Regions from separate parts of the Paenibacillus sp. FSL R7-0163 genome, predicted to be linked through region 3. Evidence: predicted binding sites of a transcription regulator. Region 3 holds the regulator's gene; each other region holds the start of a gene.

Region 1 (7,885 bases), 2.2 Mb from region 3:
GGTAGTTACAGTGAACGGAGAGACCCGTAAGGCAACACTCGTTGGAACGGATAAAGTAAGCGACATTGCGGTACTCTCTATTGATGCCAAAGGAATCGATACCATCGCGCAGCTCGGTGATTCCTCTAAGCTTCGTCTAGGTGAAACGGTCATTGCTATCGGTAATCCGCTAGGACTTGGTGATACATTGACCTCGGGGATTGTTAGCTATACTGAACGGATGGTTCCCGTATCCCTTAATCAGGATGGAGTATATGACTGGGAACAAGAAGTGATACAGACTGATGCGGCGATTAATGAAGGAAATAGTGGCGGCGCGTTAGTGGATCTCGATGGCAAGGTCATTGGAATTAACACGATGAAGATTTCAGATACGGGTGTAGAGGGTCTGGGTTTTGCAATTCCTGCGAATCATGTGATAGATATCGCTAATGAGCTGGCTGAAAAAGGGCATATTGCCCGTTCGTACTTGGGTGTATATTCAGTTGATTTGAACAATCCGTACGTTCCACTAGCAGAAGATCAACGCAATGAATTGAACCTGCCGAACAGTGTTAAGGATGGAGTAGTTGTTCTAGAAGCCGTTGGCCCTGCGAAGGAAGCTGGACTGCAATTCAATGATGTCATTACCAAATTTAATGATCAATCCATCATATCTACCCTTTCTCTTCGCAAGTACTTATATAATCATACGAAGATCGGTGATGATCTGAAAATTACTTACTATCGAAACGGCGAGGCCAAACAGGCAACAGTTAAACTTCTTGAAAAACCACAGGAATAATATGCTGGAAGTCGGTATATAATGATATAGCAGTTACGACAAGTAGAGCGGACTACCCCTTCGATTCCAAGGGGGTACCTTCTTGAAAAAGCGGATAAAAGTAACGTTTTTGGGAAAGCTATTTTTCTAAAACCATGATAATTATGCCAGAAAAAGGATCTATTTAGGGAATAAACACTAAGTGGCAGCCCTTACATTGGAAGGTAATACTTATTAGGGCAAAACCGGATATATTCGGATGCTTGCTTGCCTTTGCTAATCAGGTGTGGTAATATGATATCAATCATACATTTAGTCCCTAATTCTCGCATTGAAAAGGGCTGTCATATTTGGTAATACAACCTTTTTCAATGTGTGAATTTTTTCTTTGTTTGAAGATAAAAAGAACATATTAATTTAAATTTGTGGAGGTAACACACATGCAAACAGGTACAGTTAAATGGTTCAACGCAGAAAAAGGATTCGGATTTATCGAAGTTGAAGGCGGAAGCGACGTATTCGTTCACTTCAGCGCAATCACTGGCGACGGCTTCAAAACTTTGGACGAAGGCCAACGCGTTGAATTCAACGTTGTTCAAGGCAACCGTGGACCACAAGCCGAAAACGTTGTAAAACTGTAATAATAGAAGAAACCGTCCCAGCTTGTGAAAGTTGGGACGGTCTTTTTATATCTAGTTACTCACTATTGACTTACAGGATGGGAGGAACGGCAATGAACTACCGGAAGAAACCTTTGGAAGAAATACCGGAAGAAAATACCGCAATTTGGGCATGTACCAATGAGGGATGCAACGGATGGATGAGGGATAATTTCGCATTTGAACATGCGCCTTCTTGCCGTCTATGTGACTCTCCAATGGTTCGCAGCACGAAGATGCTACCTCAATTGCTTAATTCAAATGGCGATCTCAAATCGCTGAAGAAGGGTATTTCCATCTAACCAATACCTAAATGAGTCAAGCATTTAATAGAACGACGAACCACTCAAGACGGGTAAACCGTCTTATTTTTTTTGCTTTCTTTATGCTAAAATGTGATCTTTGTCACAAATCATTTGAATTTCACCGTTAAATGACTATCTTTATGTGACATTTATCACAAAAAGAAGCTTAAATTTTTGACAGAATATAATTAACGAAAAGGGGAGAAGGAAGGGACAAATATGGATACAGTAATGCTGTCGCGTATACAATTTGCGTCGACGACAATATTCCACTATTTCTTTGTACCGGTATCAATCGGACTAGCGCTCTTGATTGCAATCATGGAGACAATGTACGTTAGAAAAGGTAATGAAGAGTACAAAAAAATGGCGCAGTTCTGGGGAAAGCTATTCCTCATCAATTTTGCAGTAGGGGTAGTTACAGGGATATTGCAGGAATTTCAGTTCGGGATGAACTGGTCCGATTATTCACGTTTTGTGGGTGATGTATTCGGGGCTCCACTTGCAGTTGAGGCATTGGCAGCCTTTTTCCTGGAGTCTACTTTTATTGGGATATGGATATTCGGCTGGGATAAGGTATCCAAGCGAGTACATTTACTGTCCATCTGGCTGGTAGCATTCGGTACGATGTTATCTGCATTCTGGATTCTAGCGGCTAACTCTTTTATGCAGCATCCTGTGGGTTTTGAGATAAATAATGGACGTGCAGAAATGAATGATTTCTTCGCGCTTATTACGAACGGACAATTGCTGGTTGAATTCCCACATACAGTACTGGCTGCTTATGCAACAGGTGCTTTTCTTGTAACAGGTATTAGTGCTTATAAAATATTGAAGAAACAAGAGGTTTCTTTCTTTAAGAAGTCTTTTCAGATTGCAGCTATCGTAGGGATTATTTCTTCTATTGGTGTAGCTGTTGCTGGTCACGCCCAAGCGCAATATTTGGTTGAAACTCAACCAATGAAAATGGCAGCTTCCGAAGGACTGTGGGGTAAGAGTGGTGACCCGGCACCTTGGACCGTATGGGCAAACATTGATCCAGAGAATCAAATCAGTACTGGAGAATTTCAAATTCCTTATATGCTGAGTTTCCTTTCATACAGTAAATTTTCCGGTGAAGTTAAAGGTATGCTTGAGCTGCAAGCGGAGTATGAGCAAACCTATGGCCCCGGTGACTATATTCCACCTGTACGTACGACATTCTGGAGTTTCCGGATCATGGTTCTAGCAGGAACGTTAATGATTGTATTGGGAATGTACGCTATGTACTTAATGTGGCGCAAAAAAATGGACCGTCCGAACACTTGGTTTATGCGGTTCATGTTATGGGGCTTGCTGCTTCCTCCGATTGCGAATACAGCCGGTTGGGTCATGACCGAATTCGGGCGTCAGCCATGGACGGTATTCGGACTGATGACAACGGAAGACAGTGTGTCGCCTAATATTACAAGTGGTCAAGTTCTGTTCTCCGTGATTTCTTTTACAACGATTTATTTAATTCTAGGATTAGTGTTGGTCGGATTGTTTATTAAAGTGATTAAAAAAGGTCCTTATGCGATGGATAACGATCACGGCGATTCGAATGATCCATATAACGAGGAGGGTTCCCATGATATCTCTTAATGAATTGTGGTTTGTGCTGATTGCAGTTCTGTTTATAGGGTTCTTCTTCCTGGAGGGTTTCGATTTCGGCGTAGGGATGGAAACACAAATTCTCGCTAAAAATGATACAGAGCGCCGTGTTCTGATTAACTCGATCGGACCTTTCTGGGATGGGAATGAGGTATGGCTTATCACCGCTGCGGGTGCAATGTTTGCGGCTTTCCCGGAGTGGTATGCAACGCTGTTTAGTGGATTCTATATTCCTTTTGTATTTGCCTTATTAGCTCTGATAGCGCGTGGTGTCGCTTTTGAATTCAGAGGTAAACGTGATTCATTAGCTTGGAAAAGAACTTGGGATGCCTGTATCTTTATCGGCAGCTTCCTTCCACCATTCCTCTTGGCTGTAGTGTTTGCAAGCTTTATCAAAGGGTTGCCTATTGATGGGGATATGCAAATGTATGCAGGGTTCACAGATATCGTGAATGTGTACACTGTAGTAGCAGGGCTTACTGTTGTCCTTCTGTGCCTAGTGCATGGTCTCATGTTCACAACGCTGCGTACAGTGGGTGATCTACAGGCTCGCGCTCGTAAGTTGGCACAAAAATTGCTGATACCACTCGCAGCTTTATTTACTGCTTTTGTGATTATGACTTATAATATGACGGATATTTTCGAGCAACGTGGAACGGTTCTTATGATTATTGTAGCCCTGGGAGTTATCGCCTTTGTACTGTCCGGTTACTTCATGACGAAGAAGAAGGACGGCTACGCTTTTGGAATGACAGGAGCGGTAATGGCTCTTTCGGTAACTTCTATCTTTGTAGGATTGTTCCCGCGTGTTATGATTAGTTCAATTGATCAAGCTTTTAATTTGACGATCACTAATGCGGCTTCGGGCCATTACTCTTTGAAGGTAATGACGATTGTGGCACTGACCATCCTTCCGTTCGTATTGGGATATCAAATTTGGAGTTACTTTGTCTTTCATAAACGGGTTCACGAGAAGGAGCATCTTGAATACTAATGGATAAAAACTTGCTTGGGTATAAAGGAGTTAAGCCAGTCTTTCTGATTGTAGGCTTCCTTACCCTGGTGCAAAGCTTGTCCATACTTCTGCTGGCTAAATCGCTGGCAGAAGTAATCTCTGCGCTATTTGCGGGAGAACCTCTGAAGGAACAATGGGGCACTGCGCTATTGTTCCTTCTTGCATTTCTTGTGCGCCATGCTTGTGCTATGCTGATGAGCCGTGTCTCTTACCGCTTCGCGGAAGCAACGGGCAGCACTATGCGGAGGGAAATGATGGACAAGCTCTTCCAGCTTGGCCCTAGAATGGTGGGCGGGCGTGGAACCGGGGATCTTGTTACACTAGTGCTGGAAGGCGTAACTAAATTCCGCACGTATCTGGAAGCAATCATTCCTAGAATGGTAGGGATGTCTGTTACACCGGTCTTGGTGCTTATTTACGTCTTTACGATGGACACTACGAGCGGGATTATTCTTACGGTAACTATGCCGATTATTATTGTTTTTATGATTTTGATTGGGATGACGGCCCGTAAGCAAATGGATCGGCAATTGAAATCATATCGCACATTATCTAATCATTTCGTAGACTCACTACGTGGACTAGAAACATTAAAATTTCTAGGGCGCAGTCGTAGTCATAGCGACAGCATTGCTACGGTCAGCGATCGTTATCGCTCGGCGACCATGCGTACGCTGCGAGTGGCCTTTTTGTCATCGTTCGCCCTGGATTTCTTCACTATGCTGTCTGTAGCTTCTGTAGCGGTAAGTCTTGGTTTGCGGCTTGTAAATGAACAAATGACATTGGTTACGGGCTTAACGATTCTAATCTTGGCTCCGGAATATTTCCTGCCTGTCAGATTGGTGGGTTCAGATTTCCATGCTACTTTGGATGGGAAAGAAGCCGCTGAAGCAATGAAGAGCATTATAGATCAAGATGAGGTGAAGGCTGAAGTAATCGGCCCTAACGGTAATCTATCTGTCGGTTCTGCAGCAAAAACATCGGAACAAATATTCACTTGGCATGAGAATAGCGTGCTCACATTAAATGACGTTAGCGTGAAGTATGAGGAAGCAGGGCTTTCTTCGCTGGAAGCGCTGAACCTGCAATTTAAAGGAGCTAGCAAAATTGGGATTATCGGAGAGAGCGGGGCCGGTAAATCTACTTTAGTGGATATATTAGGGGGTTTCTTACACCCTACCTCAGGAAGTATCACGGTTAACAGTACAACGGTTAGTGCATTAACGGATGAGGCTTGGCGAAAACAGACCTCATATATCCCGCAGCGTCCGTATATTTTTAGCGGCACGTTAGCGGATAATATACGTTTTTATTACCCTGAGGCTTCTATGGAAGCTGTTGCCGCGGCAGTGAAAGCTACTGGTTTATCGGGGCTGGTGGATACTCTTCCGCATGGTTTAGATGAGATGATTGGTGGCGGTGGCCGTTCGTTCAGCGGTGGCCAGGAGCAACGGGTGGCATTAGCCCGGGCACTGCTTAGCAGCCGTCCAATTATGCTTCTAGATGAGCCAACGGCGCATCTGGATATTGAAACGGAATATGAGCTGAAGGAGACGATGGTGCCTCTTTTTGAAGGAAAGCTGGTCTTTCTGGCTACCCATCGCCTACACTGGATGCTAGATATGGACATTATTGTAGTAATGAAGCAAGGCCAAGTGGCAGAAATCGGTACCCATCAGGAGTTACTTGCCCGCAAGGGTGCGTATTATGAGTTGATTGGGTCGCAATTGGAGGGAATCCATTGAAACGTGAAGGATGGTTTGCTCCCTATGTATCGTCGTATTTTTGGCGTTTTGTGCTAATTATTGTGCTTGGGGCGTTGACGATATTTACAGCCTCTTCATTGATGTATACTTCAGGATTTCTGATCTCAAAAGCGTCTACACCGGTCGAAAATATCCTGATGATCTACGTGCCGATTGTTGGTGTACGTACGTTCGGAACAAGCCGAGCAGTCATTCACTACGTGGAACGGCTGATTGGGCATGACACCATTTTACGGATTCTTTCTAAAATGCGTGTGCGCCTGTACAATATTTTGGAGCCACAGGCCTTGTTCCTGTCGTCGCGTTTCCGTACTGGGGATATTCTCGGGATGTTAGCTGATGACATCGAATATTTGCAAAATGTATATCTGAGAACTGTATTTCCAAGTGTTATTGCTTTATTGATCTACGGGGTTGCGGTGATTGCGTTGGGCACCTTTGATATCGGTTTTGCGTTATTAATGGCTTTGTATATTTTGGTGTTGGTCGTGGTATTGCCGCTTATATCTTTGTTGTTCACCCAGAAACGTCAACGTGAAGTGAAGGTAGAGCGTAATCGCCTCTATCAAAAGCTGACTGACGCCGTTCTCGGTATGGGCGATTGGGTCATTAGTGGACGGCAAAGCCAGTTCGTGGAGACCTATGAAGCAGATGAGAAAAAAGTGGCCAAAACGGATGCAGCGCTGCGCAGCTGGGCGCGTCTACGTGCGTTCATCGGGCAAGCAGTTGTTGGAGTTGGCGTGCTTTCGATGTTATATTGGGCCGCCGGGGAGTATGCGGATGGTGCTATTGCAGGTACGTTGATTGCGGCGTTTGTATTGGTTGTTTTTCCTGTGGCAGATGCTTTTTTGCCAGTATCCGAAGCTGTGGAGAAAATCCCGCAGTACCGTAACTCGCTGGAGCGGTTGTCTGGAGTGGTTGGAGAAGAGCATAATATAGTTTCCGAACAGGCATCTGTAGTTGATGTTCTACCTCAGGCCATAAAAAGTGCTCATATCCAGCTCGAAAATGTGGGTTACCGCTATGGATCAGAGGATAACTGGTCGGTTCGTGATCTCAGCCTCGACATCCCACAAGGCAAAAAAATTGCCATCATCGGCCGTAGTGGGGCAGGGAAATCGACGTTGTTAAAGGCTATTCAAGGGGTTATCCAACCTTCTGCAGGTTCGGCTATGATTAATGGAATCGCGGCGGCTGCCTATGGCGATAATATTCCTTCTATTATTGCGGTGCTAAATCAAAGCCCACACTTATTTGATACTACGGTAGCGAACAATATTCGCATGGGTGATCCGAAGGCTTCCGAACAAGCGATTAAAGAAGCTGGCGCATTAGCCAAAATGGATACGCTGATCTCCTCGTTACCAGAGGGATACAATACCTTTGTCCGTGAAGCGGGGCAACGTTTCTCCGGTGGAGAGCGTCAGCGGATAGCGTTAGCTCGTATTTTGCTGCAAAATACACCTGTCGTCATTCTTGACGAACCGACCGTAGGGCTGGACCCAAGCACGGAACGTGATCTTTTGCAGACGATGTTTGAAGCTATGGACGGTAAATCTCTGATCTGGGTAACGCATCATTTGGTTGGTGCAGAGCAGATGGATGAAGTAATTTTTATGGAAAATGGCTCGGTAGAAATGCGTGGAACCCATGCGGAGCTGATGGAAAAAGAACCACGTTACCGCAGATTGTATGAGCTGGATCGTCCAGTGGAGTTTCTAGGGTAAGATGGAGAGTTGGTAGAT
Region 2 (7,885 bases), 3.0 Mb from region 3:
CGTTAGAGACAGCACCTCAGGATAATTTAAAAAGAGGCATTGAGCATTTATTAGGAGAAGCTCTTATGATTATTACTGCGTATGAACAGAACAAGGCATTTTATATAGAACATCATGATATAACTAGCGATGTAAGAGTTCTTTGTAATACTCCTAGCAAAATACAAAATACTCTTCTATGGAATAATGGTAAGGAACAAATTTCATTGAGGGTAAAATTCAGCAGTGGAGAATCGCATGGTTGGTCATCTATTAAACTGTCATCAGAATATTTGTATACTCAAATCAAAAATTAATTATCTTAGAATAGTGTTTCGGCAATGCCTTACTAATAATAGTCTTTAATGAAAGTAGGCGGAAAAGGGTGGCACAAGTATTAAATGGAAAGGGATTTGAATATGCATGCCTTCAATCAATGCAACATCAGTTATCGGAAACTCAGCAAATAGTGATTTTGACAACACCGACTTATCTAAATGCTCAGTTATCATTTCATTGTTTAGATCCTATATTACAACAAAAATTTAATTTTGCAGCAGATGCTGCAATAAGGGTATTGAGACGACTCGAACCTCAATTAGAAAATCATCAAAATAATCAACCATTGATACTTACAATTCAGCAAGATGCTAGAGGACAACAGGGTGATGTCAGAGACGTCCTGACTGTTCGTAATCAAAACCAATGGGAAATAGGATTATCAGCTAAATATAATCATTCTGCCGTAAAACATTCAAGACTTTCGCAAAGAATTGATTTCGGTAGAGAGTGGTTAAATTATCCTGTTTCAGAAAATTACTTTAGGGAAATCAGACCCATATTTGATGAACTTGAAGAATTGCGGCACAGAAACTATCTCTGGAAAGATCTTGATCATAAAGCAGACCGTTTCTATGTCCCAGTTTTGAACGCATTTATACGAGAGTTACAAAGGCTTAGCCAAATGTATACGGATATTCCTTCTCGTTTGTTAAGTTATCTTCTTGGTCGCCATGACTTTTATAAGGTGATTGCACAAGGCAGAAATAGAGTTACTGAAATACAAGGATATTCAATGTACGGTACTTTGAACAGACAATCAGGTAACGTTGCACCTCAAATCCGATTACCAAGGTTGCGACTACCATCTAGGTTTTATGATATAGATTTCAAGCCTAATTCAAAAACAACAATTTTCATTGTATGTGATGAGGGTTGGAACTTATCTGCAAGAATTCATAATGCAAGTAGAGCTGTTGAGCCAAGTTTAAAATTCGATATTCAACTGAATGGCGTCCCCCCTACATTATATAGGCATTATGAACCCTGGGACTAAACTGATATATACTAGCCATTCCTAAATATCACAGGAATGGCTATTCAATTATCTAACAAGTGACTACATACGAATGTTTGATATAGAAAAGAGTGCGTGTCCTCCACCGCCTCATCTTCACAACCCCCTTCAACCTCAAAATTAAAAGGATAACACCATAAACAAGATATCAATTTCATTTTCATAGGTCTTTCCGCCACTTATTGTTACAAAGGAAATATTCGATGCATTTACTGTCTCAGCTATACTGTAAAGCTTACGTGTCATCGTCTGTAATTTTTATTTTCTCTACTAAAGGCACAATAGAAGTCTTAGAAAAGTTTTAATGCTGTGCTGTACATTCAATTTCCTTTTTATCCTTAAATTGAAAATCAGAATGCTGAAGAATCCTACTAATTATCGCTTGATCTGAGATTTCAAAGAGATTTCCCTCATTTATCCCATACTCTCTCATCTCAGATGATATGGTGACAATTGCATTGGCATATCTATTTATTGAATACTCTTTGATTGTTTGATTGTTTCATAATCATTTGGTTAAATTTTTCATATTCATTGGTCAACCAATCGCCTTTCTAATAACATTATTTTCACGTGACAGTAATTTAAAAAGAAAATAAGAAATGCAGAAGCAACTTATTTTGTACCAATCGGAAATATTCTCACAAAATTAATTTAATAACCTTTACTCCGTGACTCTTTTCAGTTCAAATTGTGTTGCCTCTAATATCAAAATAAATCTGTTATTATTTACATCCAAAAAACTTACGGGTATAGCAAGCCCTGTAGAAGAGTCGGAGATACTTAATACTTTTACTTCATCATTCATGCTTAAACTCGGCATATCCATTTTATAAACTCTATAAAAAGAGTCATTATTATAATGTATTTCTGTAATGTTATAGAGTGGTGTTTCTAGTTCATATTGATAAACAGTATAGTGTTCAAACCCTTCTGATGAAAAGGAATCTTTATTGATTATAATTTCATCACCAATAACGTTTTGCCCTTTTAGCAGTTGAGAGGTTTACTAGCCGTGTTTTAGTATAGTTAATATGAGCTGTTTGAAAAGAAATGACTGCATTGTGAACTGCTCATAAATGAAATCGACTGCTTCGGGAGGATCGATTTGGGGGAAGCATTGAAGTTATACAATTCCCAGAAGTATTTGAGAACGAGATGAAAATGAAACGATATACAAACCTATCGCACAGAATTCATTCCATAGATTCAAACTAAAAGACGATCAGTGACCTGCCCTTTGCAGAAACTGATCGTCTCTCTTGTCTTACAGTCCTTCTTCTCCGTACAAAAAAACCGAGAAAGAGCACTTTATTTAAAAGTGTCTATTTCTCGGTTATCGTGTATTTATTCGTTATTTAATTAGTTAGGTTGCTCTTCCATCGCTCTAATGGATTCATCCACCTTCACCATCATGGAACATTCGACTCTTTTGCGGAAGACGTCACAGCTGAAGTCATAGGTACCAATTAAGGAACCCGTCGCGTGCAGTGCATTGGCAGGACAACCACCGCTGCAGTAGAGTTTAGCCCAGCAGTCTTTGCATTCCGGCTTCGAGTAGCAGTTGCTCTCTTTAAATTGACATTGCAGCTCTGGCTTTGTGATGCCATCCCAGAGGTTCCCCATGCTATACTCTTCATCCCCTACGAACTGGTGGCAAGGAAAAAGCTCTCCCCAAGGGGTGACAGCAAGATATTCAGTTCCCGAACCACAGCCAGTAATTCTCTTCTGGATGCATGGTCCTTCTGAGAGATCAAGCATGTAATGATAAAAGGTAAACCCCTTGCCTTGTTCACCACGCCCGATCATTTCCTTCGCGAGAATTTCGTACTGGTTGTATATCTCCGGCAGGTCCTCCTCAGTAAGTGCATAGGGTTCCTTTGGATCACAGATGACTGGTTCCATCGAGATTTTGTCAAAACCAAGGTCTGCGATATGAAATATATCATTGGTAAAATCGACATTGTTACGAGTGTAAGTTCCCCGTACATAGTACTCTTGGTCTCCGCGCTTTCGAACGAATTCCTGGAACTTCGGAAGAATATGATCGTAGCTGCCTTTTCCGTTAACCGTTTGGCGAAGCCGGTCATGAACCTCTTTCCTTCCATCCAGGCTTAATACGACATTGTACATTTCCTGATTTAAAAACTCGGTGACCTCATCGTTCAGCAGCATCCCGTTCGTCGTGAAGGTGAAGCGGAACTTCTTTTTGTATTCTTGTTCTTTGCTTCTTGCATAAGCTACGATCTGTTTAACCACTTTCCAGGCCAAAAGCGGCTCCCCGCCGAAAAAGTCGATGTCCAGGTTGCGATGATGGCCCGAATTTTCAAGCAGGTAATCGATGGATTTTTGTCCAACCTCATAGCTCATGATCGCTCGGTCTCCGTTGTATTTCCCCTGGCTAGCGAAGCAATAGTCGCATGATAGATTACAGGTATGCGCAACATTGAGGCAGAGTGCCTTGACATAAGTTTTTCGTTTTTTTAAATCGAGCGAGAGGTTCTCATACTCATCTTTTGTAAAAAGCTGTCCATCATTTATAAGCTCCTCGATATCCACGATGGTTTCTCGAATGTCACTCTCAGAAATGCTGGAATCATGCTTATATTTTTCTAACATCATTGTCACGATTTGGTCGACAGAAGTTTTCTCATAATCCGCTATAATTTCATATGCTAGGTCATCAACAACATGTACCGAGCCACTGTAGGTGTCGAGCACGATATTGTATCCGTTTAGTTTATATTGATGAATCATACTTGCTAATCAAGCTCCTTTTGCACACAAGTAGAAACGGCTTTGCCATCCTTTAGAGGAAGCGTCCATTTCTTAAAAATAGCCGCCCATCATCAGAGCAATGGGCGGTAAAATTCCTAATCCTATCTGTTCATTGCATTTTCACACTTCTGGTTTGCAACGCCGCAGGAAGTTTTACAAGCGGACTGGCAAGATGTCTGGCATGCGCCGCATCCGCCGTGTTTTGCGGTATCCATCAGTTTGCGGGTGCTTAGGGTTACGATTCTTTTCACGATAAATGACTCCTTCTGTAATTTCTTGTGATCACTTTCACTTAATTTCCATGGAACATCGTAGCAACATCACGCAAGTACGTCTATGATGCCTGTCACCTAGCAGAGTAGAGAGGCATTAAACATATAAACAAAGTAGCATCAATGCTAATTCCCGTTCAGTCTTTCATGCTTGTGATCGTAGGATGCCGTAGCGGGAACCAGAGTCAGAGCAATACTAAAAAAGTGAAACAAAAAAGAGACGGCAATGATGCCATCTCCTTTAACAACATTTTTTCTCATACTTGTCCTTAAAGTCCAATAAATATAAGGATCTCATTGCACTGTATCCCTCCTTACCGGTAGAGCGACACTCTCCACATGCGTGGGTGGACAGTGTGAACAAACTTATATTAGGAGCCCTAAGACACTTCCGGACATTTTATCTGCTCTTGAATATTCAATGAATTTATTTATTTTTATAATGTACTACGCCTTAGTTCATAAAAATATTGCACAATCGGATGCTTTAACTTCATCTTCTCGCTCATGTTTAAAATCCAACCGTTTTGATAGAAGGCGGCTCTGAGCATAGCATCTATGGCGTGCTGCAGAGGGACGAGAATGGCCCTCCTATCCATAACCGAACGGATGCTTTTTGTACTCTATCGGGCTTGAGCCGACTCTATTTTTAAACACACGACTAAAATAGTACTGGCTCTTATACCCTACCTTCACGGCCAGATCCCCGATTTTGATATTCGGCATTACGTCATCTAGAATCTCCTTCGCCTTCGATATCCGAAGCTCGGTGACATAGTCAAGGAATGAAGCACCGATTTCTTGCTTCATACGCTTGCTAAGATAGGTTTGGTTGATATGAAATAGCGCTGCTACTCGAGTAATAGACAGCTCCGGATCCTGATAATGACTGTCAATATACTCCGTCACTTTTTGGATAAGCACTGTTCCATCCCCTGTATACCCGGGAAGCTCCCGCTCCTTATCCACCCTGCCTTCATGTGAATGCAAAGGATATTTTACCTGAAGATGCTCATCGATCCGATGAAGCAGCTTGTTCAGATCACTCTTCGGCACAGGTTTCAATACATAATCGAATGCTTGCAGTTGCACGGCTTGACGCGCATATTCAAAGTTATCGTACCCGCTGATGATGACAACCAGAACCGACGGGCAGCGTTCGCGCAATATATTCATCAGATCGAGCCCATTTATATTCGGCATGTTGATGTCCACAAGACATACATGTGGTGGGGCTTCCTCCACCATATTCAATGCTTCGTTTGCACTTTTCGCTTCTCCTGCAACCTCAAAAAGATACGGACTCTCCTCAATGTATTGTCGCAAGCCTTTGCGAATGATCGTTTCATCATCGACGATGACAATCTTCCACATCTTCATTCCACTCCCCGTCCAAAGGTATTCGAATGACCATAACGGTAATGCCATCTTCGCTCTTCACTGCAAGGCCATATGGCACCCCGTAAGTTAGTCGAATGCGATGGTTTACACTGTATAGCCCAAAGCCTGTGGCAGAACGATCATATGTATCATCAAGAAGGGCTTGATTCATCTGTTCAAGCTTTTCTTTCGGAATCATAACCCCATTATTTTCAACCTTAATGACCATATAATTGGCCTTTTTATATGCTGTAATCGAAATTTTACACTTTTGATCCCCAAGTGGCTTAATCCCGTGATAAATCGCATTTTCCACCAACGGCTGCAGCATGAAGCGAACGACTTGGCACTGAGCAAGCTTTTCATCATATCGTAGCTCGTAGTCCAGAATCTCCTCATATCGCACACCTTGAATATGAAGATAACTCTCGACATGGTACAACTCCTGATCAAGCAGAATGTAGGGACTGCCTGTGCCAAGCCCTAATCGGAAATACGCGCTAAGCGCTTCCACCATCTCCACCACATTGTCTGCTCCATGTTCCGTTGCCATCCACTGGATCGTATCCAATGTGTTGTATAAAAAGTGCGGCTTGATCTGCTCATGAATCAGTCTGAGTTCCATCTCCTTTCGGTCCTGCTCCACAGCGTATAATTGAACAAGCATGTCATTGAAGCTTCGTCCAAGATCGCCGATCTCATCCGAGCGCGTAACATCTGCTCGTATGGTTTGGTTGCCGTTCTGCACATTTTCCATTACCTGGCGAAGCGACTGAATTGGACGAATAATGGAAGAAGCAAGCAGCATCAGAAAGACGATAAACGCACTACCGATAAGAACGCCTACCAGCAATGCAGTCCGCTGGGTTTTGATCACCGCTAGCGATAGACTTGAATTCGGTACTTCGAGTACTAGCTTCCAGCCTTCCACATTTTGAATTGGAGCCTCAAATACACTCATGTTCTTCTTATCTGCTGCCTCCTCCGCTCCATCTTCTTCACCCAGCTCTCTGCAATCGACGATAAGCTGGCCTGACTGGTCATATAGCATTACATCTTGAGCAATCTCCTTCATCTTCTTGACGGAGACGGCTGCGGCAATATAAGCTACCTCATCATTCACCGATGGATTCACGCGATAAAGAATGACGACGATTTCGGCTGCATTCGCTTTGGATACGATCGGATTGCTCACCACATAATTGGAATCTGAATTCAGCAGTTTTCGATAGTAGGGTCGGTTTAGTATCGAAAAAGGCTTGTCCCTTGCTGACCAGGAATTTCCGTGAATATCCACCACACGTATGGATTCGTACTCTACTTGCTTCTTCGCCTCGAACTTATCGAACTCTTGCAGCAATTCATCTCGTGTCCACTGATGGTCCGAAGCTAGAGAAGCAAGCATGTCTATCTCTCCAATGCGCTGATTAAACCAATAATCAATCTGGTCGCTGCGTGCAGTAACCACTTGCTGCGTTAAGTTCTTATTCAAAGGGACAACCGTATGGTTCATCTCCAAATATATTGTTACAAGCAATGCAACGAACAGCAGCAAGAAGCAGCCTCCTGCGATTAACGTGATTTTTAAGTGAATTGATTTCATTGTAATCATAGCCCTTCACAATATCCGTCTCTTACATGCCCGAAAAAGACAAAAAAACACTAATCTGTGCAAATACATAATGCTGTACTAAATCTATAATAGGTCTTGTGCATATTTTCACATGAAATAACATTCATGTCTAGGCTAGAGATAAAGGATTTGCCTAGCAAATCCTCCTCTCCCTAGGGTATGTAACCAATTCACAACAGAATGAAGGAGATATTATGCGAACTCACACGAAAAAGCTGTTATCTATTCTACTAGTCCTCAGTCTTATGTTCACGCTTGCTGCTTGCGGCAGTAAAGATGCAGAGCCCGCTGCAGATGCAAACGGAGTTCAAGTCTTTGAAGGAGTTGGGCAAGGTAAACATGGCGATATTAAAGTACAAGTCTCCTTATTAGATAACAAGATCACTGACATTAAAGTGACAGAGCATAAGGAAAATGAAGTACTTGCAGAACCTGTTTATACGCAGCTCAAGCAAGATGTCATGGCAACTAACAGCGCAAAAGTTG
Region 3 (7,885 bases):
TCTACAAACTCACTGCCTGATGCTGCCACAAATACAGAGTTCGTATAATGTGCTGCTGCTCTAGCCATAAGGGTCTTACCTGTTCCTGGAGGGCCTGTAAGCAGAATCCCTTTCAAAGGCCGAATCCCGAATTTGCTGATTTCCTCATGCCGGATCAGAAAATCCAACGCTTCACGAAGCTCCTGCTTTGCATTGTCTTGCCCGCCAATTTCTTCAAAAGTAAGCTTTGAAGGTCCATCCTTCTTGCGTTTCTTCCCGGCACCTGCATTCACCGCAAGTCCGCCTCTTAAATGAGCAATGATAAGTAAAGCCGTGAGCATCCCAGCAGCAATAACGATCGGGAATATATTAATGCCTAGAAAAGCCATAAAAATAAACAAGACAGGAACAAATCCGATTAGAATTTCTTTAAGGTATTTAGGCATTATTCCATACCCCCAATGTCGCAGGTTTGCGCGGCAAAATAATAAATTTGCTTTCTTTTCCATTACTCAAGCTTACATAGACATTATTGTCGTCAATTTCTGTTGAGGCTATCACATTTTTATATTGCGGATATTGCGCTTTGAGTCCATCAAGTTCTGTGGGTATAAGTGTATATTTACGGCTCTCCATGGCTTCAGCTACAGAGAACATCGCTTTATCCCAGTATTCATCCAGCAGTTCACTGGAGTTCTGTTCTACATCAAGTTTCAGTGTACGTCCATCAATCATCGATTTTCCTTCTTTAGAGACGTACTGAACCAGTTCACGTAATTTCGTGCCTGGCTGGAGATCAAGTTTCAAAGTGACCTCATTGCGGTTAATACTGATATGAGAATCATTGACGCCCTCATATTGAGATACAATCTTCTGAAGTGGTTCCTGCATTGCAAACTGACGATACAAAAAGAAGCCACCAAACAATAGAGTAGCCGACAGTAGAGACGTTATCAGCACAGGTACAAGACGTAATTTCAAGAAACGTCCTCCTCTCAAAGATGACAAAATATAAAGCTCAGTATAATAATTTATAGCTACTTGAGAGCTCATCAGAGAGACTGAAGTCTCTTATTGCTGTTCTAATTACAAGTAGTAGTATATCACAGGTGTATATACTAATTTCAAAATAAATGTGAATATATTTAAAATTTAATTTTTTAAATATTTCCATCAATACCAAATATATTCCTCGTTTTCGACAAAATCGGCCTTGATTTTTAATCAATCGGCCTATTTTTGTATGTGAATTTAAGAGAATATTCGGTGATAACCACCCATTCAGTATATCACTTAGTATATCACTTTTGTACATCAAATAAATGTAAACAAGCGAACTTATAATAAGTTCGCTTGTTTACATTGCCACCCTTAATTTCCTTATGTTCGGCTTAACTTTTAGGTAAACTGTAACCTTCACCCATTCGGGACCCATCCGAAAACCGATAAAATTGATAATAATACCGACCGCTCTGTTTATAAAAAAGCTGCCAAGCATACTCTCCGTTATATACTCCCGGCAGCAAGCGTTCAATCGTTATGTCCGGAAGATCAGCTTTGATAATGCCGCGTATTTGGGCTTCTGAGGTTCCTTTACTTAGTTCCTCAGCAAACACTGCGTCGTCGCCTTCAGCATATTTTCCATCTACCGTAAAGCGGACCCAGACCATAAGAGCAGTCCCGGCTTCATTTTTTCCTGTTAAAACCCAGTACACTGCATTTTCATCCCAAACCGATTTTTGTGCTTTGGTTACCTCTGTTAGACCCGCTCTGGTTTTGGCAACATCCTTGGCGATATCCCGCTCGTTCCATTGATCTTTCATAATATAGGCATAGAACTGGATAAGTCCAAACCCCAGGAGCAGAATCAGAACTGACCCCAGGAGGATCCATTTTTTCCTTTTCTTCAAGGTACAGCTCCCTTTCTAGTAATATATCTTTTTTGATTATATAACACACCCGCGTGTTTATCCAAAATTTCATAATTTTCTAGCTTTCCCAGCCTTTAAAATGTACAAAAGGCCGCAACTTTTGCTAAAAGCAAAAAGTCGCAGCCTATTATTTATTCGTTATTATCCAGACTTAACGCTTCAATAAACCTTCGAAGGCTTCTTGCGCTTTACGCCGGATAGCTTCCTCATCCAGGGTTAAGCATTGTCCATGCTTGATGACCTGTTTACCATTCACCCACACATGCTCAACATCCTTAGCGCTAGCAGAGTAAACTGCATGAGACAACAGATCTGTGTGTGGCAGCAAATGCGGCTGATCTATATCAATTGCAATGAAATCAGCTTTCATCCCAACAGCAAGTCTACCTACATTATTTAAAAAGATGGACTGGGCGCCATATTCTGTAGCCATACGTAGAGCTTCTGGAGCTGGAACAGCCGTTGGATCACCGCTGACACCCTTATGAATGAGAGCTGCAAGCCGCATCTCTTCAAACATATCCAAGTTATTGTTGCTTGCCGCGCCATCCGTGCCAAGAGACACCTTCACACCAGCTTTTAGAAGATCAGTAACCCGAGCCACTCCGCTAGCCAGCTTCAAATTACTGCCCGGATTATGAGAGACACCCACATTATGGCGAGCCAAGATCTCAATCTCTTCATCATTTAAATGAACACCATGTGCAACTATCGAGGGACGTGTGAACATTCCAAGCTTCTCTAAGTGAGCTACAGGACGCAACCCGTAATCCGCCACATTTTGTTCCACTTCACGTTTCGTTTCGGACATATGCGTATGCATCGGTAAATCCAGATCATGCGCTGCCTGCACGAACTTAACCAGGAAGTCCGGAGGGCAAGTATAAGGGGCGTGCGGCGAGATCATAGTAGTAATTCTACCGTCCGCCTTTCCATGCCAGTTACGGGCAAAAGAAATCGCTTCCGCAAGCTTGTGATTCTGTACATCCTCTGGACATAACCCGATCACACCACGCATCAATACGGAACGGATACCTGATAACTCAGCTACCTCAGCTACTCGGTCCATATGATCATACATATCGAGGAAGGTCGTAGTTCCACCCTTCAGCATTTCCAATACAGATAAGGAGGTTCCCCAGTATACATCATCACCGGTGAACTTTTCCTCCATCGGCCACATTTTCTCCTGAAGCCACACTTGTAGCGCTAAATCATCTCCATATCCACGCAGCAAAGACATCGCCGCATGACCATGTGTGTTTACAAGTCCAGGCATGAACAGCAGACGACTGCCATCAACCACTTGCACTCCAGCTTCCATCTGAGGCTCTTCTTTTCCTATGTAAGTGATTAAATCATCTTCAATAGTCATATATCCACTCAGAACCGGCTCATCCGTTCCCGGAGTCAGAAAATACCCGCCCTTAATTATCGTTTTATTGCTGTTCATGTTCGCTTTCTTCCTTTCCATCCCGCAAGTAATAAGCAAGACTTTGCAGATCAGTTGTAAAATCAGCTGCATGCACCCGGATATTCGGTGGTGTCTTCAGAATCACAGGGGCAAAGTTCAAAATCGCTTCAATCCCAGAAGAAATGAGAATATCTGCTACATTTTGAGCTTCTGAATCAGGTACGGTAATAATGGCAATGCGAATACCTTGCTCACGAATCGTGCTGCCTAGTTCATCCATTGGTTGCACAGTAAGGGAGTTGATCTTACGTCCAACCTTAGGAGCGTACGAATCAAATATAGCGGTGATTTTCATTGTATCTTTAAGATATGCATTGTAATTAGACAAGGCATGTCCGAGATTACCTGCCCCTACTAAAGCTACATTAAGCTGTTGATCCAGCTTCAGAATATGACGGATTTTCTCAATAAGATACGTTACATCATAGCCGATACCTTTTCTGCCGAAGTCACCAAAATACGCTAAATCCTTACGAATCTGTGCGGGATTAAGATCCAGCTTTTGTCCAAGTTCCTGAGAGGAAACTGTTAATATTTCGCGATTCTGGAGATCATTCAAAAAACGCAAATACACAGGTAGTCTGCGAACAACGGCTTCTGATATTTTATCCGATTTCATATTTTTCCTCCTAAAAATAGTAATGTTCTTGTGAAAATCCATATTCAAACGTATACCTCTCCTTATTAAGGGCGGTACTGTAACTTACCGCCCTTAAGGATAAGGAGGAGCTAAACTGAAGACGAGCATTTTAAGAAGCGCCGCCATCCTCTAGCCATTCCGCTATGCGGGGGACCATTTGATCAGTCAGCATATGCTCCATTTTGGGACCAGGCAATGAATAAAGGAAATACTTCCCGTAATGAGATTCAATAACCCTTGTATCATAAACAATAACTATTCCGCGATCCTGCGCCGTGCGAACCAGTCTTCCGAATCCCTGCTTAAAGCGAATAACCGCTTGAGGAACAGACAATTTCATGAACGGATTCTTCTTCTGAGCCTGCAATAACTCCGACTTCGCTTCCGCCAACGGGTGATTCGGCGGTTGAAACGGAAGTCTCACGATGGCCAGGCAAGTCAGTGCTTCACCTGGAATATCTACACCTTCCCAGAAGCTGCTCGTCCCCAGCAGAACGGATGCTGCACTGTCCTGAAAGCGGCGGATCAGCTTGCTCCGGCTGCCACCTTCCACGCCTTGACCAAGCACCGTAATCTCTTGTGAGGCCAAAGCCTCTTTAAGCGGATCATATACCTGACGCAGCATTTTATAAGAAGTAAACAGAACCAGCATCCGCCCACGTGTTGTTTTGGCAGCTTCTGCTAACGACTGTACGAGTGTATCGACAAATCGAGCATCGCCCACACTGCCCTTCACACTAGGAAAATCACGCGGTATAACTAGCAGCGCCTGCTCGCGATACTTAAAGGGAGAAGGAAGGAGTGAAGTCATTAGACGTCCCTCTTCCGCAGCTTCGTTAAGTCCGAGATTATCAATCATAAACTGAAAAGATTTATCTACAGACAGCGTCGCCGAGGTAAGCACGATGCTTTTTTTCTTATCGAAGAACAACTCTTTAAGCTGGCTGCTAACATCCACAGGGACGGCATACATCTGCAGTGATTTGCTGCGGTAATTTCCATTTGCCTCCAGCCAATATACTACATTATCGTCATTCAGCCCCATAAAGAATCTTACTTGCTCACGTATGGAAGCCAAATCCTTAAATAAACCGCTAATATCAGTAACAAGACTGTCTGCTGAGGATTGGCTTTCCTGGTCACGCATCTCATTAAGCATTTTATCACCCTTACGGATGATGTCGCTTAACGTCAGATTCATAGTGTTCTCAAGCGCAACTAATTCATCCCAATCCTTCGGCTTACGGGCGGGAAGCAAACGCATAACCAGTTGTCCCGCTTCCCCTGCTGCTGCATCACTGCGTTCCGGCAAAAGGCTGAACAGCTTGTCGCTGAGTGCATCCCAGGTTTCTTTGACAGTAAGCAGATCCGGGTAGATCCGATCGATGACTCCGCTCCATTCTGAAGCCTCTTCACTGCCTGACGACTGTAAGATCTGGCGCAGAGCAGGAAGCTGTCCGTTTCGGCTATCTTTATACAGTCGCGATAACGTGTGTGCCACAGTGAAATGCTTCATATGCATGCCAAGATGTTTACCAGCCACATCTTCTAAATGATGTGCTTCATCAATTACAAGATGCTCGTAAGCTGGAAGCAGCTGGTGCCCAGCTTTAACATCTGCGAATAGCTTGGAGTGGTTCGTAATGACCACGTCAGCAATCCCAGCTTCATGCTTGGCCCTATGATAATAGCATTTGCGGAACCAAGGACAGGAACGTCCCAGACAGGAATCGGTATCGCTTGCCACCGTCTCCCAGAAATCACCGCCCCGGCCGCTTAAATTCAGCTCTTCATCATCCCCTGATTCACTTTGAGTGAGCCATACGATCATCTGAGCTGCAGTAAGCGCATCTTCCCTTGGGCTTATAAAGTCCTTTTTATTAATTTTATGCTCAAACTTACGCAGACACAAATAATGTCCTCTTCCCTTAAAAATAGCAGCTTTAAACGGAAAAGGAACTACCTGCGTTAACAAAGGGATATCCCGCTCGCGCAATTGGTCCTGCAGATTAATGGTATGAGTGCTGACCATGACTTTTTCATTGGTGCGAACGCTTTGATAAATGGCAGGCAACAAATAACCGAGCGATTTACCGGTTCCTGTGCCCGCTTCGATCAGTAGGTGTTTGTCTTCGGCAAGTGCCGTCATCACCTCATTGATCATAATATCCTGAGCTTCCCGGCTTTCATACTGCGGTAATGTGTCTTTAAGTCGTTTGGTTACTTCGTCCATATAATCAGTAAAAGATAAATTCGCTAGCGGATTCTCAGCATGCTCATCTCTAGGTGGCGCTAACTCCGTCCAGTCTCCTACTGCAAGCGCTAATTGACGATAGAAAGTCAGATCACCTTCGGGCTGTAGCGTCTCCGCTTCCCGCTCTCGCAGCAGACCATCAAAGTACCAGCCCAGATCACTATCCTCTTCGGTAAACAGCTCACAGAGTCTCTGGATCGTAAGCAGCGGCAGCTCGTAGAGCTCCTCCAGACATTTCAACAGCACTAAAGCAGTCGCAAGTGCATCACTATCTGCCTGATGCGGACGATCATGTGTCACTCCAAAATGAGCACTGACAGAGCCTAGCTGATAAGATGTGAGCGAAGGAAAGCAAATTTTCAGAAAATCAATCGTATCCAAAATCCGCCCTTGAAATGGCAAATAACCACAACGATCTAAAGCATTTTGTAAAAAATGGAAGTCGAAAGCGACATTATGCCCTACAAGCACAACATCATCCAAGAGCGGAACAAGCTCCATCATCATCTCATCCAGCTCAGGCGCATCCTTCACATCATCATCGGTAATCCCCGTCAGACCTGTTATAAAAGGAGGAATCGGCGTTCCGGGCTTGACATAGGAACCATATACCCGGGAGATGGACCGGTCTTCTTCTATAATTGCAAGGCCAACCTGGATAATTTCACCCACGGATTGGGTTCCTGTTGTTTCAAAATCAAGCACGGCAAATTTCATTATAATTCTATTCCCTTTCAATTGAGACTCTTAATCAGCATAACAGAAGTTGCGAAAAAAGGCGATGCACACCACTGGTTCAGGGGATGCATCGCTTGAATAGAAATTTCCAAAACCGTTATTCTTTTACAAAAGGGAAACCAGCTGATTTCCAAAATGCAGCTTCCCTCCACGACGGCGGCATACCTCTAAGTTAACGTTTGGCTCCGGAAGCGCCGGGTCATGCTGCAAGGCAAGGTCAAACAATTCCTGCGCTTCATTAAAACGTTCCTGTGAGGCTCGTATGCAGCCTAAAGCATTATATACCATGGCTTTCAGCTTGGTCTCCCGTATCAAGCCCAGCATATGGTTCAGATGACTCCAAGCGGCTTCACCGTCACCTTCCTGCAGATAAGAGATGGCTAAATATAATCGAGCAGCCAAGCTATCCGGGTATTGCGCAATAACTTCTTTAAACTGATCAATACACTTTCCATACATCAGCAGCTTATAATATCCCTGACCTCTTACAAAGGAATCCATACACAGCTCTGGTGCTTCCTGTTCCGGCACTTCCTCTTCGACCACTGCTGTAAAATCCGCACTTTCGCGAAAGTGACTTAGCTTCTCAGCAAAAGCGAGCCATTCATCCATCACTTTATCGCTCAGTCTATGCAGCATATTATAATTGCATAAAAGCTCGTTCCGGCGGGCACCCTCCGCTGTAGGGTAATCTGTTATGATCTCCTGAAGCACCTTGTTCATTTCAGCAAACAAATGTTGAAACATGGGCTATCCCCCCTTACTGAAGATGAAATCAGTTCAGCTTGCCTGACTTCATTTTCTGCGAGATCGGGGTCTTTCATCCCTGCCATTCATTACATGGCGTAAGTCCATACATTAAGCGATTG
Region 4 (7,885 bases), 310 kb from region 3:
TTTCAGGGCGCGTGGCATCAGTATTCAATCCTTTCTGTACGACGTGCAATCAGCAGCTGATAAAGGACTGTAACCACCAGTGTAAACGCAAAGATCAGGACAGCGATGGCATTTCCGTATCCATACTTAAAGTTCGTGATCGCATATTTAATCATGTATGTTGCCATTACATCGGTTGAACCTGCAGGTCCCCCCTTAGTCATAACGATGACAATATCCGCCGCTTTCATTGCTCCAGCAATGGATAGCATAATTACAACCGAGATGATCGGTACGATTAGTGGGAGCGTGATACGGGTAGCGCGTTGAAATCCGGTTGCGCCGTCAATGGCTGCAGCTTCATCCAATTCACCAGGAATAGCTAGAATCGCCGCTAGGACCATAACGATATAAAATCCAGTCCACTGCCAAGCATTCGTCAACAAAATAGAAAGCATTGCAAATCTCTCATCTGACAGCCAGTAAATAGGATTAATTCCTACTAGACTAAGGAGCTTATTAAAAAGTCCAATGTTGGGCTCATAGATAAACCCCCAGAGAATACCGATAACTGCTGTAGACATAATGGAAGGCATAAAGACTGCTGTCTTATATAAGCCTTTTAACTTCTTCACATTAGAAATCAATAACGAGAAGAATACGATCAACGGTACCTGGATACATACGGAGAAAAGAATAAACCAACCGTTGTTTTTAACGGATATCCAGAATCGTTCATCTCCTAATGCTTTCTCATAATTACTTAATCCGGCTGATTTAACCGTCTCCGATACACCGTTCCAACTGGTAAAACTGTAATAAATAGAACTGAAAATGGGGTAAATGAAAAACATCGTGAACAATATCAATGCTGGAAGAACGAAAAGGAAAAATACCACTGGATTTCTTAATGCTTTATTCATGACTACCTCCGGTTGCTTTGACATCTGGCGAATAGTGAATGCTTCAGATCAAGTGCAAACACATATTTTCTTTGATTTTAAAAATGTACCCTGGATTTAGCACCAGGGTACATTCAGTTTGCAGCTATTTATTCAACTGCTGCGTTTGCTTCTTCTTGTACCTTTTGCAAAGCTTCGCCCATTTTCTCAGGAGTCGTCTGATCGCCAATCAGTTTTTGAATTTGAATGTTACTGATTTCTGTAGTTACATCAGCTTGAACAAGAGAGTCAAATGCTGGGAACGAAGATTGTGAGTTGTTAAGTACACCTACGATTTCGCTCATCAGATCATCAGTAATATTCTCATTCAATACGTTTTGGTCAATCTTCATTGCTGGCAATACACCATCTTCAACAAGTCCACGCAATTGCATTTCTTCATTAAATAAGTTTTTAATAAAAGATTTCACAGCAGCCAATTGACGTGGATCTTTCTCAGCAGATGCAGAGAAACCATAACCATTGTTCACATCGCGCATCAATGCAGTTTGGTCGCCCGCTCCGCCTTCAACTGCTGGGATATTGAAGAAGCCAACTTTACCGATCAAACCTTCGCCAGATTGGCCAGTTTTAAATACGGAGGATTTCCAAGTACCATCATACAGCAGGATCGCTTCACCACTAGTAAATTGTGTTGTGTATTCAGCATATTCAAAGCCAAGTTCGCCTTTTTTGAAGTAGCCTTTATCAACCCATTCTTTATATTTCGCAAATCCTTTTACTACATTTGGATCAGACCATTTAGCTTCGCCTGTTGCAAATTTAGCAGTTACATCTGGACCTGCATAACGTGACCACAAGTGGTTAGCTAACATAAGTGGTACCCAACCAGCTTTGGATGCACCAGCCAAAGGTACTTTTCCATCAGCCTTGATATCAGCCAATTGTTGTTCCAATTCGGCAAACGTTGTTGGAGCCTTCCAGCCCTTGCTTGTATAGTATTCTTTGTTATAGAAGAAGCCTTCTCCAGAACCACCGATAGGCAATCCATAGATTTTTCCTTCATAAGTGAAAGGATCAAGATTTGAGAATTTATCCTTAATTCCAAGTTCCTCAAGAATTGGAGTCAGGTCAAGTAATTTACCTTCTTTAGCATAGATCTTGGAGTCAGGACTACCGAACAGATCGAAGATTTCCGGCGGATTACCCGCAGCCATTTCACCACGCAATTTTTCTTTACGGTTTACATCTGAATCTACCCCATCGAGTTTAAAGGTCAGACCCGGTACATCCTCTTGTACCTTGTTAACTACTTCTTCGAGAATAGCCAGACGTTTCTGCTTGTCTGCACCGATTTGAGTGTGACGAATCGTCATTTCAAATGGCTCGTTATTTACCGGTTCTTCTGTTGCAGGAGCATTTGTAGCGGCTGAATTAGTCGCGGTAGCGTTTCCATCTCCTTTGTTAGAAGACTCATTGTTGTTGCCTCCGCAACCAGTCAGTAAAGCTGATGATACGAAAATCAGGGACAATAGCAAAGTCATACTTTTTTTCATTTCTTGTGACCCTCCCTATATATTGATGTGCTTTACACTTCTTATTATAGAAAACAGACTTCATTATCGTAAGGTTAAGATTCATCCACTATAGGGATAAAAATCTCTAATGTAAGCGGAATCAACTACATTATAAGTTATATTACATAACACAAAAATGTTAAATCGCTTAATTTATTTGTTTTTCTCATCACAAAACTTTGTTTTCACTCTAGAAACAATTAATAAAACATCCAAATAGTCACATTACCTGACATATTCATTTATTATCCATCCCATTAACCACGTGTAACTATAGCATGTCTTTATTAGGAATAGTATAAAACTACCCCCTCAGAGGAGCTTTATCCCCTCCCTTTTTACTTCCTCATAACAAAAAACCGCACCTTCAGTGATCAACCACTGAGGGTACGGTCTCTCTTAAAAATATATATCTATTATACCAATGCCGTTTGCTTACGACCTTCTTCTACCAAGCGATATGCCCGTTGCACTTCTTCTTCTGTTGGAGAAGGTACTCCATCCAGTTCATAAGCTTTGCCGAGCATTTCCCATTTATAGATACCCATCTGATGATAAGGTAAGATTTCGAATTTCTCGACGCCATTTAAGGTTCCAATATAACGACCTAAGTTAATGAGATCCTCTTCACGATCATGAATACCAGGTACATACACATGTCGGATCCACATCTTACGATTATGGTCTGAGAGCCAGCGTGCAAGCTTCAAAGTTCGATCATTGGATTTACCAGTTAACTTGATATGCGCTTCTTCATCAATATGCTTCAGATCAAGCATAACCAAATCTGTAACGTCCAATAAGTCATTAATCTTGTCACCTTCGTTGTAGCCATTACTATCTAATGTGGTATGCAGATTCCAACGTTTTTTCACTTCCGTGAATAACTGCTTTACAAATTGCGCCTGCAAGGTTGGTTCTCCACCGGATACAGTTAACCCGCCACCGGATGAACGATAGTAGTTTATATATGGCTCGATCTCCGAAAGCACTTCTTCTAGAGTCATTTCTTTACCTTCATCTAAAGCCCAAGTATCAGGGTTATGGCAATACTGACATTTCAGCAAGCAGCCTTGCATAAACAAGACAAATCGAATACCAGGTCCATCAACGGTTCCAAAGGTTTCCAAAGAGTGTATGCGACCTTTAATCATAGGATGTCATCCTTTCGCCACGACAGACTAACAGTCCCTCTTTCAACGATGAAGCTTCCTGTCTTTGAGACTGTCATATCCCTAAATCGCGGCTATAAAATTTAAAATTTTAACAATTCTCGAACAAGATATTACCGCCCTTGAGACAAGGGCGGTATCTTCCTTGCAATTATTTCAATGTAGTACTAATTCAAAGATCTTCATGACAGAAACAAATTACATCGAACCGTGGAATGTACGGTTGATTACATCCATTTGTTGTTCGCGAGTCAGCTTGATGAAGTTAACTGCATAGCCGGATACACGAATAGTCAATTGTGGATAGTTCTCTGGGTGCTCCATAGCGTCCATCAGCTGTTCACGGTTAAATACGTTAACATTCAAATGCTGAGCGTTGTTATGGAAGTATCCATCCATCATGTGTACCAGGTTAGACTTACGGGAATCCTCGTCTTTACCAAGTGCCTTAGGTACGATGGAGAACGTGTTAGAGATACCATCTTGTGCATCGGAGTAAGGCAGTTTAGCTACAGAGTTCAGGGAAGCCAAGGCGCCTTTCTTGTCACGTCCGTGCATTGGGTTAGCACCCGGTGCGAAAGGTTCACCTTTCTTACGTCCGTCAGGTGTAGTCCCTGTCTTCTTACCGTACACTACATTCGAAGTAATGGTCAGTACCGATTGAGTTGGCACAGAATCACGATATGTTTTGTTTTTACGGATCATAGTCATGAAGGTTTCAACCAATTCTACTGCGATGCTGTCTACAGCATCGTCATTGTTACCGTAGCAAGGGAATTCGCCTTCGGTTTCGAAGTCGATCGCAATACCTTGTTCGTTACGAATAGGTTTTACTTTGGCGTATTTAATTGCGCTTAGTGAGTCAGCTGCAACGGACAGCCCAGCAATACCACAAGCCATCGTACGCAGAATGTCACGGTCATGCAGCGCCATTTCGATACGTTCGTAAGAATATTTGTCATGCATATAGTGAATGATGTTCAAAGTGTTAACATAAGTTTTAGCCAACCACTCCATCATCGGTTTGAAACGTTTCATTACTTCGTCATAATCCAGATATTCAGAAGTGATCGCTGGGAATTCCGGTCCAACTTGTGCTCCGGATTTTTCGTCTATACCACCATTGATAGCATACAGCAATGCTTTTGCCAGGTTGGCACGAGCGCCGAAGAACTGCATTTGTTTACCGATACGCATTGGAGATACGCAGCAAGCAATCGCATAATCTTCACCCCAGTATGGACGCATTACATCGTCATTTTCATACTGAATTGCACTAGTTTCAATGGAAACCTTAGCACAATATTTTTTGAAGGCTTCAGGCAATTTTTCGGACCACAGTACAGTTAAGTTTGGTTCCGGAGCTGGACCCAAGTTGTACAGGGTGTTCAAGAAACGGAAGCTGTTCTTGGTAACACGAGTTGTTCCGTCTTCAGCCATACCACCGATGGATTCAGTTACCCATGTTGGGTCACCGGAGAACAGATCATTATAGTCAGGTGTACGCAAGAATTTCACGATACGCAGTTTCATTACGAAATGATCGACGATTTCTTGTACTTGTTCTTCAGTCAAAGTACCTTCAGCAATATCGCGTTCTGCATAGATGTCCAAGAAAGAGGACACACGGCCTAGGGACATCGCTGCACCATTTTGCTCTTTAACTGCTGCCAGATACCCGAAGTATACCCATTGAGTAGCTTCTTTGAAGTTGGTCGCTGGTCTGGAAATATCCATACCATGAGCGGCTGCCATTTCTTTCAATTCGCCAAGTGCACGAATTTGCTCGGACAGCTCTTCACGCAAACGAATAATATCTTCAGTCATGGAATCAACTTCAAGCTCAGTTTGTTGTTGTTTTTTGTCTTTAATGAGGAAATCAATACCGTACAGAGCAATGCGGCGGTAGTCGCCGATGATGCGTCCGCGGCCGTAAGCATCAGGAAGACCTGTAATTACGCCGGATTTACGCACAGCTCTCATGTCTGGTGTATATGCATCAAATACGCCTTGGTTATGCGTTTTGCGAATGTTCGTAAACATGTCAACGATGTTTTGTGGAAGCTCGAAGCCGTAAGCCTTCGTAGCATCAACCATCATCTTGATCCCGCCAAATGGCTGGATGGAACGTTTGAAAGGAGCGTCAGTCTGTACGCCTACAATTTGTTCCTTGTCTTTGTCAATGTAGCCTGGAGCATGTGAAGTGATTGTGGAGACAGTATCTAGGGAAACATCCCATACGCCGCCTCTTTCTCTTTCTTCCTTGCTCAATTGGGAAATAATCTTCCATAGTTCAGTTGTGTTACTAGTAGGTCCTACGAGGAATTCTTCGTTTCCTTCATAAGGCTTAATGTTACTTGCGATAAAGTTGTTAACGTCAACTTTTCTGGACCATTTACCTTTTGTAAAACTTCTCCAACCGGATTTCACTTCTTGTACATCTTTTTCAATCACCGACATGCTAAATCCCTCCATCTATATTTATAATATTTGTAGAGATCGCGGGCTTGAAGGTTGATCCCGTGTCTCGTGATCCCAAGAAAGATATGGTTGTTCGAAAATTCACAATCATTGTTCCATGTATGGGACCGTTGTTTATATAAACATTTTAGTTTATTTTCTATAAATAGACTGTGACAAATATCACCTTTCCGGTGATATTTGTCACTTATATCTAGTCCACAACCATCCTATTATCTACTTAACCAAATATTAATTATCAAATCTTCCGTAGAAAGCATTACGGTACACATCTGCAAGTTCAGATACCAGTGGCAGCTTAGGATTGGCAGTTGTACATTGATCTTCAAATGCACGGTCAGCCAAGTAATCTACACGGGATTCAAAATCCTTAGGATCAAAGCCCAGTTGTTGGAAGGATTCTTCGATACCCAGTTTTTTGTTCATATCGCGAATAGCATTGATCAGGCTAGTTACACCTTCTTCAGTTGTGCGAGCTGGCAATCCCAGAATACGGGCGATTTCTGCATAACGCTCGTCAGCTACGAAGTGTGAATATTTAGGGAACGAAGCGAACTTCGTAGGTTTCTTAGCATTGTAACGAATAACGTGTGGCATAAGGATCGCATTAGTACGACCGTGAGCAGTGTGATATTGACCGCCCCATTTATGCGCCAAACTGTGGTTAATACCCAGGAAAGCATTAGCAAAGGCCATACCAGCAAGTGTTGATGCGTTATGCATTTTCTCACGGGCAACTCTGTCGCCTTCAAGCGCCGATTTTTCAAGGTATTGGAATACCAATTGGATTGCTTTAATTGCCAGACCATCAGTGTAGTCACTCGCCATAACAGATACATAAGCTTCGATGGCATGTGTCAATACGTCCATACCTGTATCAGCAACAGCAGTTTTTGGCAAGCTATATACGAACTCTGGATCAATGATAGCTACGTCTGGAGTTAGCTCGTAGTCAGCCAAAGGATATTTAGTGTGTTGTTCAGTTGTTTTATCGGTAATAACTGCGAAAGATGTTACTTCCGAACCCGTACCCGAAGTAGTAGGAATCGCTACAAACTTAGCTTTGTTTCCAAGTTTAGGGAATTTGTAAACCCGTTTACGGATATCCATGAATTTTTGTTTCAGACCGTTAAAGTCTGCGTCTGGATGTTCATAGAATAACCACATTCCTTTTGCAGCATCCATTGGGGAACCACCACCAAGTGCGATGATGCAGTCCGGTTGGAATCTGTTCATCATTGCTGTACCTTTTTCAACTGTAGTTGTCGATGGATCTGGTTCAACTTCCGAGAACACTTCGATCGCTACAGGAGTTTGGCGTTGACGCAGGTAATGTTCAACTCTCTCAACATATCCGAGCTTAACCATCATTGGGTCAGTGATAATTGCGACACGTGTGATATCAGGCATTTTGGTCAGGTACTGAGTAGCGCCTTTTTCGAAATAGATCTTGTCAGGTACTTTAAACCATTGCATATTCACGGTACGACGATTCACCCTTTTCACGTTGATCAAATTAATTGCTGTAACGTTTTGCGACACGGAGTTACGACCATAAGATCCGCAGCCCAGCGTCAACGAAGGGATGTTAGTGTTATAGATATCGCCGATCGCACCATGAGTGGAAGGCGAGTTAACGAGAATACGTCCTGTTTGCAGACGGTTGGAGAACTTCATGATTACTTCTTCGTTGTTGGAGTGGATAGCCGAACTATGGCCCATACCACCAAATTCAACAACTTGTGCTGCGCGTTCGATACCTTGATCTGCGTTT

Evidence for each region. Region 3 encodes Rex, which represses fermentation and respiration genes when NADH is low (regulators of the CRP and FNR family bind a similar motif). Its sites were predicted from a motif close to TTGTGAAATATTTCACAA; they were not measured.
Region 1: NST45_RS27325 (cytochrome ubiquinol oxidase subunit I) is a predicted target of Rex. The motif match lies at 1,868-1,885, and genes of this name have one in related genera.
Region 2: scfA (six-cysteine ranthipeptide SCIFF) is a predicted target of Rex. The motif match lies at 4,391-4,408, and genes of this name have one in related genera.
Region 4: pflB (formate C-acetyltransferase) is a predicted target of Rex. The motif match lies at 6,181-6,198, and genes of this name have one in related genera.

What each region holds. Positions count from the first base shown of each region.
Region 1 covers NZ_CP150224.1:6,210,807-6,218,691, forward strand. Annotated here, with positions in the region: gene NST45_RS27310 (trypsin-like peptidase domain-containing protein) at 1-784, shown strand, start outside; gene NST45_RS27315 (cold-shock protein) at 1,204-1,404, shown strand; gene NST45_RS27320 (cold-shock protein) at 1,497-1,724, shown strand; gene NST45_RS27325 (cytochrome ubiquinol oxidase subunit I) at 1,947-3,350, shown strand; gene cydB (cytochrome d ubiquinol oxidase subunit II) at 3,337-4,353, shown strand; gene cydD (thiol reductant ABC exporter subunit CydD) at 4,353-6,119, shown strand; gene cydC (thiol reductant ABC exporter subunit CydC) at 6,116-7,867, shown strand.
Region 2 covers NZ_CP150224.1:5,395,309-5,403,193, forward strand. Annotated here, with positions in the region: gene NST45_RS23695 (hypothetical protein) at 1-296, shown strand, start outside; gene NST45_RS23700 (HaeIII family restriction endonuclease) at 365-1,315, shown strand; gene scfB (thioether cross-link-forming SCIFF peptide maturase) at 2,699-4,093, opposite strand; gene scfA (six-cysteine ranthipeptide SCIFF) at 4,216-4,365, opposite strand; gene NST45_RS23715 (response regulator) at 4,978-5,760, opposite strand; gene NST45_RS23720 (histidine kinase) at 5,735-7,321, opposite strand; gene NST45_RS23725 (flavocytochrome c) at 7,594-7,885, shown strand, end outside.
Region 3 covers NZ_CP150224.1:1,584,277-1,592,161, reverse strand. Annotated here, with positions in the region: gene NST45_RS07025 (AAA family ATPase) at 1-425, opposite strand, end outside; gene NST45_RS07020 (hypothetical protein) at 418-960, opposite strand; gene NST45_RS07015 (DUF5590 domain-containing protein) at 1,371-1,889, opposite strand; gene NST45_RS07010 (amidohydrolase) at 2,062-3,363, opposite strand; gene NST45_RS07005 (redox-sensing transcriptional repressor Rex) at 3,350-4,003, opposite strand; gene dinG (ATP-dependent DNA helicase DinG) at 4,134-6,995, opposite strand; gene NST45_RS06995 (hypothetical protein) at 7,122-7,763, opposite strand; gene panD (aspartate 1-decarboxylase) at 7,875-7,885, opposite strand, start outside.
Region 4 covers NZ_CP150224.1:1,269,325-1,277,209, reverse strand. Annotated here, with positions in the region: gene NST45_RS05445 (carbohydrate ABC transporter permease) at 1-18, opposite strand, end outside; gene NST45_RS05440 (sugar ABC transporter permease) at 18-902, opposite strand; gene NST45_RS05435 (extracellular solute-binding protein) at 1,031-2,437, opposite strand; gene pflA (pyruvate formate-lyase-activating protein) at 2,875-3,612, opposite strand; gene pflB (formate C-acetyltransferase) at 3,829-6,090, opposite strand; gene adhE (bifunctional acetaldehyde-CoA/alcohol dehydrogenase) at 6,343-7,885, opposite strand, start outside.